Regions from separate parts of the Kribbella orskensis genome, predicted to be linked through region 1. Evidence: riboswitches for the same ligand, from Rfam matches in the RefSeq annotation. Region 1 holds a riboswitch; the other holds the start of a gene.
The links. A riboswitch is a leader RNA that binds a small molecule or an ion and turns the genes downstream of it on or off. The one in region 1 is predicted to bind cobalamin.

Region 1 (3,410 bases):
GGTGTGCACCATCAGCAGCGGCCGGTTGCGGCGCTGCCGGGTGGTCAGCCCGTCCTGCGGTACGACGCTCGGCTGTCCCTGCGGCATCAGGCGGCCCTCCGATCGGTGACGGCGCGCACGAGGTTGCCCGCGGCAACTTCTCCGAGATCGAGGTACTCCGCGCCGAGGTCGGCAGCCAGCTCTGCCGCGAGGCCCAGCCGGACTCCCCTGCGTGGCTCGCAGTCCACCACGACCGAGGCGATCCCCTGCTGCCCGATCCAGCCGGCGGCCTGCCGCGCCCTGGCGAATGCCTTGTCGCCCGAGGTCGCCCGGCCGTCGGTGACGAGCACCAGCAAGGGCCGTCTGCGGGGGTCGCGGATCGCGGCGATCCGCAGTACTTCGGAGGCTTGCAGGAGGCCTTCGGCCAGCGGGGTGCGACCACCTGTCGGCAAGGATTCCAAGCGCCGTACTGCGGTCTCGACGCTGCCGGTCGGCGGCAGGGCGACGGTGGCGTCGGCGCCCGCGAAGGTGACCAGGCCGACGGTGTCGCGGCGTTGGTAGGCGTCGAGGAGCAGGGACACGATCGCGGTCTTGACCTCACCCATCCGCTTCTTCGTGCCCATCGAGCCGGACGCGTCCACGCAGAACAAGACCAGGTTGCCTTCGCGGCCCTCGCGGACGGCCAGCCGAACGTCGGAGGTCCGCACCGCGAGGCCCGGTCCGGAACGGCCGCGGGCGTGCTGGTGCGGTGCTGCCGAACGGATCGTCGCGAGCAGGTGCGGGCGACCGGATTCCCGGCCGACGCGAGCACGGTCGCCGACAACGCGGCCGACCTCGGTCAGCGCCCGGGATCGCCGACCGGCTACACCGGCACCCGCGGCCTGAACGCTCAGCAGGCGCGCCTTGTAGGGCTCGGAACTCCCCGCGACCTGGCCGCTCGGAGCCGGACCGGGAGCGCTCTCCACGTTCTCGTTCGGCTCTCTGGAATCCTCAGCCCGCTCGCCGCTGTCGTCCTGGCCGCCGTCGTTCTGAACGTCGTCCGGGCTCCCGCCACCGTCCGGGCCGCCGCCATCAGGGCCACCGTCGGGATCGTCGTCGGGGTCCGGCTCGGGCGGCGTGCTGTCGGTGATCGCCTGCTCGAGCTGCTCGTCGTCCAGACCGGGGGCGTCGAAGGGGTTGCGGCGCTTGCGGTGCGGCAGCGCCAGCTTCGCCGCGGCGCGGACGTCCTCCACCTCGACCACAGTCCGGCCGGACCAGGCTGCGTGCGCGACCGCGGTACGGGCTGTGACCAGGTCGGCCCGCATACCGTCCACGTCGAACGAGGCACAGATCTCGGCGATCTGCCGCAGCGCGGCGTCGGTGAGGATCACCTCGGACAAGAGGTCCCGCGCCTTGATGATGCGCTCGGCGAGTTCACGCTGCGCTCCGTCGTACCGGACAACAAAACTCAGCGGATCCGCTTCGTAGGTGAGACGTGCGCGCATCACTTCCACGCGGATGGCGGGATCACGGCTGGCGGCCACGTCGACGGTCAGGCCGAAGCGGTCGAGGAGCTGCGGCCGGAGCTCGCCCTCCTCCGGGTTCATCGTGCCGACCAGGACGAAGCGGGCGGGGTGCGTGACGGACACGCCATCGCGCTCGACCGTCGCGCGCCCCATTGCCGCTGCGTCGAGCAGGACGTCGACGAGGTGGTCGTGCAGCAGGTTGACTTCGTCGACGTACAGGAGCCCGCGGTGCGCGGCGGCCAGGAGTCCGGGTTCGTACGCCGTGATGCCCTCGGCGAGCGCCTTCTCCAAGTGCAGCGAACCGAGCACCCGGTCCTCGGTGGCACCGACCGGCAGCTCTACCAAGCGTGCAGGGCGGGTCATTGTCGCGGATTCCTGATGTGGGCCATCCGGGCAGGCAGGGTCCGGATGGTCGGGGTCGCACGAGAACCGGCACCCGGGTACGACGTCCACCGGCGGCAGGATCTCGGTCAGTGCGCGGACGGCCGTCGACTTGGCGGTGCCCTTCTCGCCACGGATCAGCACGCCGCCGATGGCCGGTGAGATCGCGGCCAGGATCAACGCCAGTTGAAGGTCTTCCATGCCGACGACCGCGGTGAACGGAAAACCGGTCGACCGAGGAGCTTCGGGTGAGACAGGCCGCATCGCCGGTGGGTCCCTTCGTCGAGCGGGTGTCCACGCCCGCTTCGGCAGCTGGTACGCCGGAATGCGGTGAGCGACCGGCGGACGGACGCGGATGTCCTGGCTCCCGGGAAGTTCCCCGGTCACAGTGGCGGGACCGCCCCGGACTCCCGGCCTCAGCCGGTCACCGGTGTTCCTCCACAACCGTCCGCCCGATCATGGCACATCGGGTCGCGCCAGAAGGCACCCGGTCACGTGGCAACCACCACTTCGACCTGGCCATCCCAGACTGCCGCGTTACGTCGGCGTACCGAAGGAACGGGTAACAGTCCGGCCCGCACTGAGCTGTGGTCGGGTTTGACGCGCGGATCCGTGGGGCAGACCGCGACCACTACCCGTCCGTCGGCACGCCGGCCCGGTGAGGTCGGGGCCTCCCGTCCGCATTCGTCAGGGTGTTCACTGAGTACACATGAGGCCTCTGCGGCCCGATCATCGGTTCGCCGGACGCGCTGCCGAACAACAGCTCCTCGGCGATGCGCTGCTGGATGCCGTGGCCGGCGTCCCACGGGCGATCGTCATCCATGGCGAAGCCGGCATCGGCAAGACCCGCCTGGCCCGGGAGATCTGCAGAGCTTCACAGCTGAACGTGCTCTGGGGATCGTGTGTGCACTTCGGTGGCGCCTCGGTTCCCTTCGCACCGATCACCGGGGCCTTGCAGGATTGGCTGAGCCGCGCGGATGCGGACGAACGGGCCGAAATCCTCGCCGGGACCGACGGGCTGAGCACCCTGCTGCCCTCACTCGGCACCAGCGCGGGCATCGACACCACGAGACTGCCGGTGCTCGTCGATCTCGTTCTCAACCGGATCGCGGCACGACGGCCCACGGCGGTGGTCGTCGACGATCTGCAATGGGCCGACGTCGCCTCGCTGGACGTGATGGCCTACCTGATCGCCGGTTTCCGGGCCCAACGGCTGGTACTCATTGCCACCTGCAGGACGGAAGAACGAGGCGAGGGGCATCCTCTCCATTCCTGGCTGGCCGACATGCGCCGGATGCCCTTCTTCGGCGAGATTCGGTTGGATCCGCTGGATCTGGACGCCACCAGCAGCCAGATCGAAGGACTGCTCGGCCGGGCGCCCGACATCGAACTCGCCTCCCGGGTCCTGGCCAGGTCGGACGGCAACCCCTACCTCGTCGAGCTCATGGTCAGCGGTCTGTCCGGCGCTGAGAACACCCTTCCCACGACTGTCCCCGCCGTGCTCCGCGAGGCTTTGCTTGCCACCTGGCACAGCTTGTCGGACCA
Region 2 (3,410 bases), on a different contig from region 1:
GATCGACGAGCTGCACGCGCGCGGGATCAAGGTGATCCTGTGGCAGATCCCCTTGCAGAAAACGGAGTTCAGCACCGGCCAGGTGGCCGCTGATGCCGAGGCGATGGTCCGGGACGGACATGCCGTGCTCGGGGTGGACGGTACGGCGTACCACAACCGCGGCTGGTGGTTCCCGAAGGCGCTGATGCCGGACCTGTCCGTGCGACGGACCCGCGACTGGTGGACTGCGAAGCGGCGCTACCTCGTCGAGGACCTGGAGGTGGACGGGTTCAAGACCGACGGCGGCGAGCACGCCTGGGGGCACGACCTCGTCTACGCCGACGGCAAGCTCGGCGACGAGGGCAACAACCTGTTCCCGGTGCACTACGCCAGGACCTTCGGTGACCTGCTGCGGTCCGTCGGCAAGGCGCCGGTGACGTTCTCCCGCTCGGGGTTCACCGGATCCCAGGCGCACGGCATCTTCTGGGCCGGAGACGAGGACTCGACCTGGGAGGCGTTCCGCTCCTCGGTGACCGCCGGTCTGACCGCCGCCTCGTGCGGAATCGTCTACTGGGGTTGGGATCTGGCCGGCTTCTCCGGGCCCGTACCCGACGCCGAGCTCTACCTCCGCGCCGCGGCGGCGTCGGTCTTCATGCCGATCATGCAGTACCACTCGGAGTTCAACCACCACCAACTCCCACTCCGCGACCGCACCCCCTGGCACGTGGCGGAGACCACCGGCGACGACCGCGTGATCCCCCTCTTCCGCTCCTTCGCCGAACTCCGCGAGCGCCTGGTCCCCTACCTGACCGCCCAGGCCGCGCACACCATCACCACAGACCGCCCCCTCATGCGCCCCCTCTTCTTCGACTACGCCGAGGACCCCGAGATCTGGAACCACCCCCACCAGTACCTCCTCGGCGACGCCCTCCTCGTCAACCCGGTCCTGGAACCCGGCGCCACCACCTGGACGACGTACCTGCCAGAGGGCGACTGGACAGACGTCTGGACTGGCGAGCAAGTCCCGCACGGCCTGACCACGCGCGACGTCCCCCTGGAGATCGTCCCCGTCTACTGCCGAACCACCGCCTGGCCTGAGGTCGCGAGCTACTTCGCCTGACCGATCCGATCTCGGCTGCGTCGGTTCTACCAGCTCGTCCGCCGCGAGGTCGTCCACGAACGCGGTGAATCTTCGCTGACGCTGAGGCGGGGACGTAGGGTGGTGGTTGCAGCTGGTTCGTCCTGCCCGCCAGGTGGGATGTCGTAAGAGGGAACCCGGTGGAATTCCGGGACTGCCCCGCAGCGGTGAGTGGGAACGAAAGCCGTCATCCGCACTGGGCCTCCGGGTCTGGGAAGCGACGGTCGGTAGGTGTCTGGCGACAGACGTGCTCGCGAGTCCGAAGACCTGCCACTGCCCACGTGCGCCCATCGCCCGTGGTGATCTCGGTGACCTCGTGGGAAGGTCGGCGTGCGCAGCTCCCATTCTCGGGGGCGCGCCGGCTGTCCCCTTCGAGGCCCGTGGTCTTTCGAGACGAGCTCGCGAAGGAGAGACGCTTGACTACGCAGTCCGCACCCACGGCAGCACGGGCCACCGTGTACGGCTACCCCCGGCAAGGTCAGAACCGTGAACTGAAGAAGGCCATCGAGGGCTACTGGAAGGGCACCGCCAGCGCGGACGCCCTCCGGCAGATCGCCGCCGAGCTTCGCCGGGCCAACTGGCAGCAGCTCGCCGCCGACGGCATCGACGAGGTCCCGACCGGTGACTTCTCGTACTACGACCACGTGCTCGACACCACCGTCATGCTCGGCGCGATCCCCGACCGGTACCGCGATGCCGTCGAGGCGGATCCGCTGGACGGCTACTTCGCGATGGCGCGCGGGACGCAGGAGCTCGCGCCGCTGGAGATGACGAAGTGGTTCGACACGAACTACCACTATCTGGTCCCCGAGCTCAGCCCGGACACCGTCTTCACCGCTGACTCCACCAAGCAGGTCTCCGAACTGCAGGAGGCCGTCGCGCTGGGCCTCAAGGCCCGTCCGGTTCTCGTGGGCCCGGTCACCTACCTGCTGCTCGCGAAACGCGCACCAGGGGTTCCTGACAGCTTCGAACCACTGTCGCTGCTCGACAAACTCCTTACGACGTACGGAGAAATCCTGGCGGACCTGCGTGCAGCGGGAGCCGAGTGGGTGCAGCTGGATGAGCCCGCATTCGTCCAGGACCGCACGGCCGACGAGTTGGACGCTGCCGCCCGCGCGTACGCAGTACTGGGTGGGTTCACGGATCGTCCGAAGCTCCTGGTCGCGTCGTACTTCGATCGCCTCGGCGAGGCGCTGCCCGTGCTCGCGAAGGCGCCGGTCGAGGGCCTGGCGATCGACTTCACCGGGCCTGCCGCGGCCAACCTCGACGCGCTCGCGTCGGTGGCCGGGCTGCGCCACAAGCGGCTGGTCGCGGGCGTCGTCAACGGCCGCAACATCTGGATCAACGACCTCTCCAGGTCGCTGTCCACCCTCGCGACGCTGATGGGGCTGGCCGGGCAGGTGGACGTGAGCTCGTCCTGCTCGCTGCTCCACGTCCCGCTGGATGTCGCGGCAGAGAACGACATCGACCCGGAAGTCCTTGCCTGGCTCGCGTTCGCCCGGCAGAAGACCGCCGAGATCGTCACGCTCGCCCGCGGGATCACAGAGGGCACGGAGGCGATCGAGGCCGAACTCACCGCCAATCGGGCGGCGCTGGAGGCACGAGCCGGTTCGGCGCTGACGAACGATCCGGAGGTCAGGGCTCGCGTCGCCGCCGTGACCGAGGCGGACAGCCGCCGCTCGGTGGCCTACCCGGAAAGGGCAGCCGCCCAGCGGGCGCGACTCGGCCTGCCGCTGCTCCCGACAACCACCGTCGGCTCGTTCCCGCAGACCACCGAGCTGCGCACCGCGCGGGCGGATCTGCGCGCCGGGCGGATCGACGCGGCGCAGTACGACGAGCGCATCGAGGCGGAGATCCGCGAGGTGCTCGCGTTCCAGGAGAAGGCCGGGCTGGACGTGCTCGTGCACGGTGAGCCGGAGCGCAACGACATGGTGCAGTACTTCGCCGAGCAGCTGGACGGGTACGTCGCGACCCAGCACGGGTGGGTCCAGTCGTACGGCACGCGGTACGTGCGGCCGCCGGTGCTCGCCGGCGACATCTCCCGACCGAAGGCGATGACGGTCCGCTGGACGCAGTACGCGCAGTCCCAGACGGACAAGCCGGTCAAGGGCATGCTGACCGGGCCGGTGACGATGCTGGCCTGGTCGTTCGTCCGCGACGACCAGCCGCGCAGCGAGACCGCGCGTCAGGTCGCACTCGCACTGCGGGACGAGGTGAATGACCTGGAGGCGGGCGGCGCTTCGGTGATCCAGGTCGACGAGCCCGCGCTGCGCGAGACGTTGCCGCTGCGGAA

Region 2: it holds a riboswitch for cobalamin, as region 1 does, so the genes downstream of both, metE (5-methyltetrahydropteroyltriglutamate--homocysteine S-methyltransferase) here and EV644_RS05520 (putative cobaltochelatase) in region 1, are expected to answer to the same signal.

The regions. Positions count from the first base shown of each region.
Region 1 covers NZ_SLWM01000002.1:78,675-82,084, forward strand. Annotated here, with positions in the region: gene cobO (cob(I)yrinic acid a,c-diamide adenosyltransferase) at 1-87, opposite strand, end outside; gene EV644_RS05520 (putative cobaltochelatase) at 87-2,129, opposite strand; cobalamin riboswitch at 2,199-2,326, opposite strand; gene EV644_RS47465 (helix-turn-helix transcriptional regulator) at 2,575-3,410, shown strand, end outside.
Region 2 covers NZ_SLWM01000001.1:230,016-233,425, forward strand. Annotated here, with positions in the region: gene EV644_RS01175 (glycoside hydrolase family 31 protein) at 1-1,099, shown strand, start outside; cobalamin riboswitch at 1,195-1,406, shown strand; gene metE (5-methyltetrahydropteroyltriglutamate--homocysteine S-methyltransferase) at 1,534-3,410, shown strand, end outside.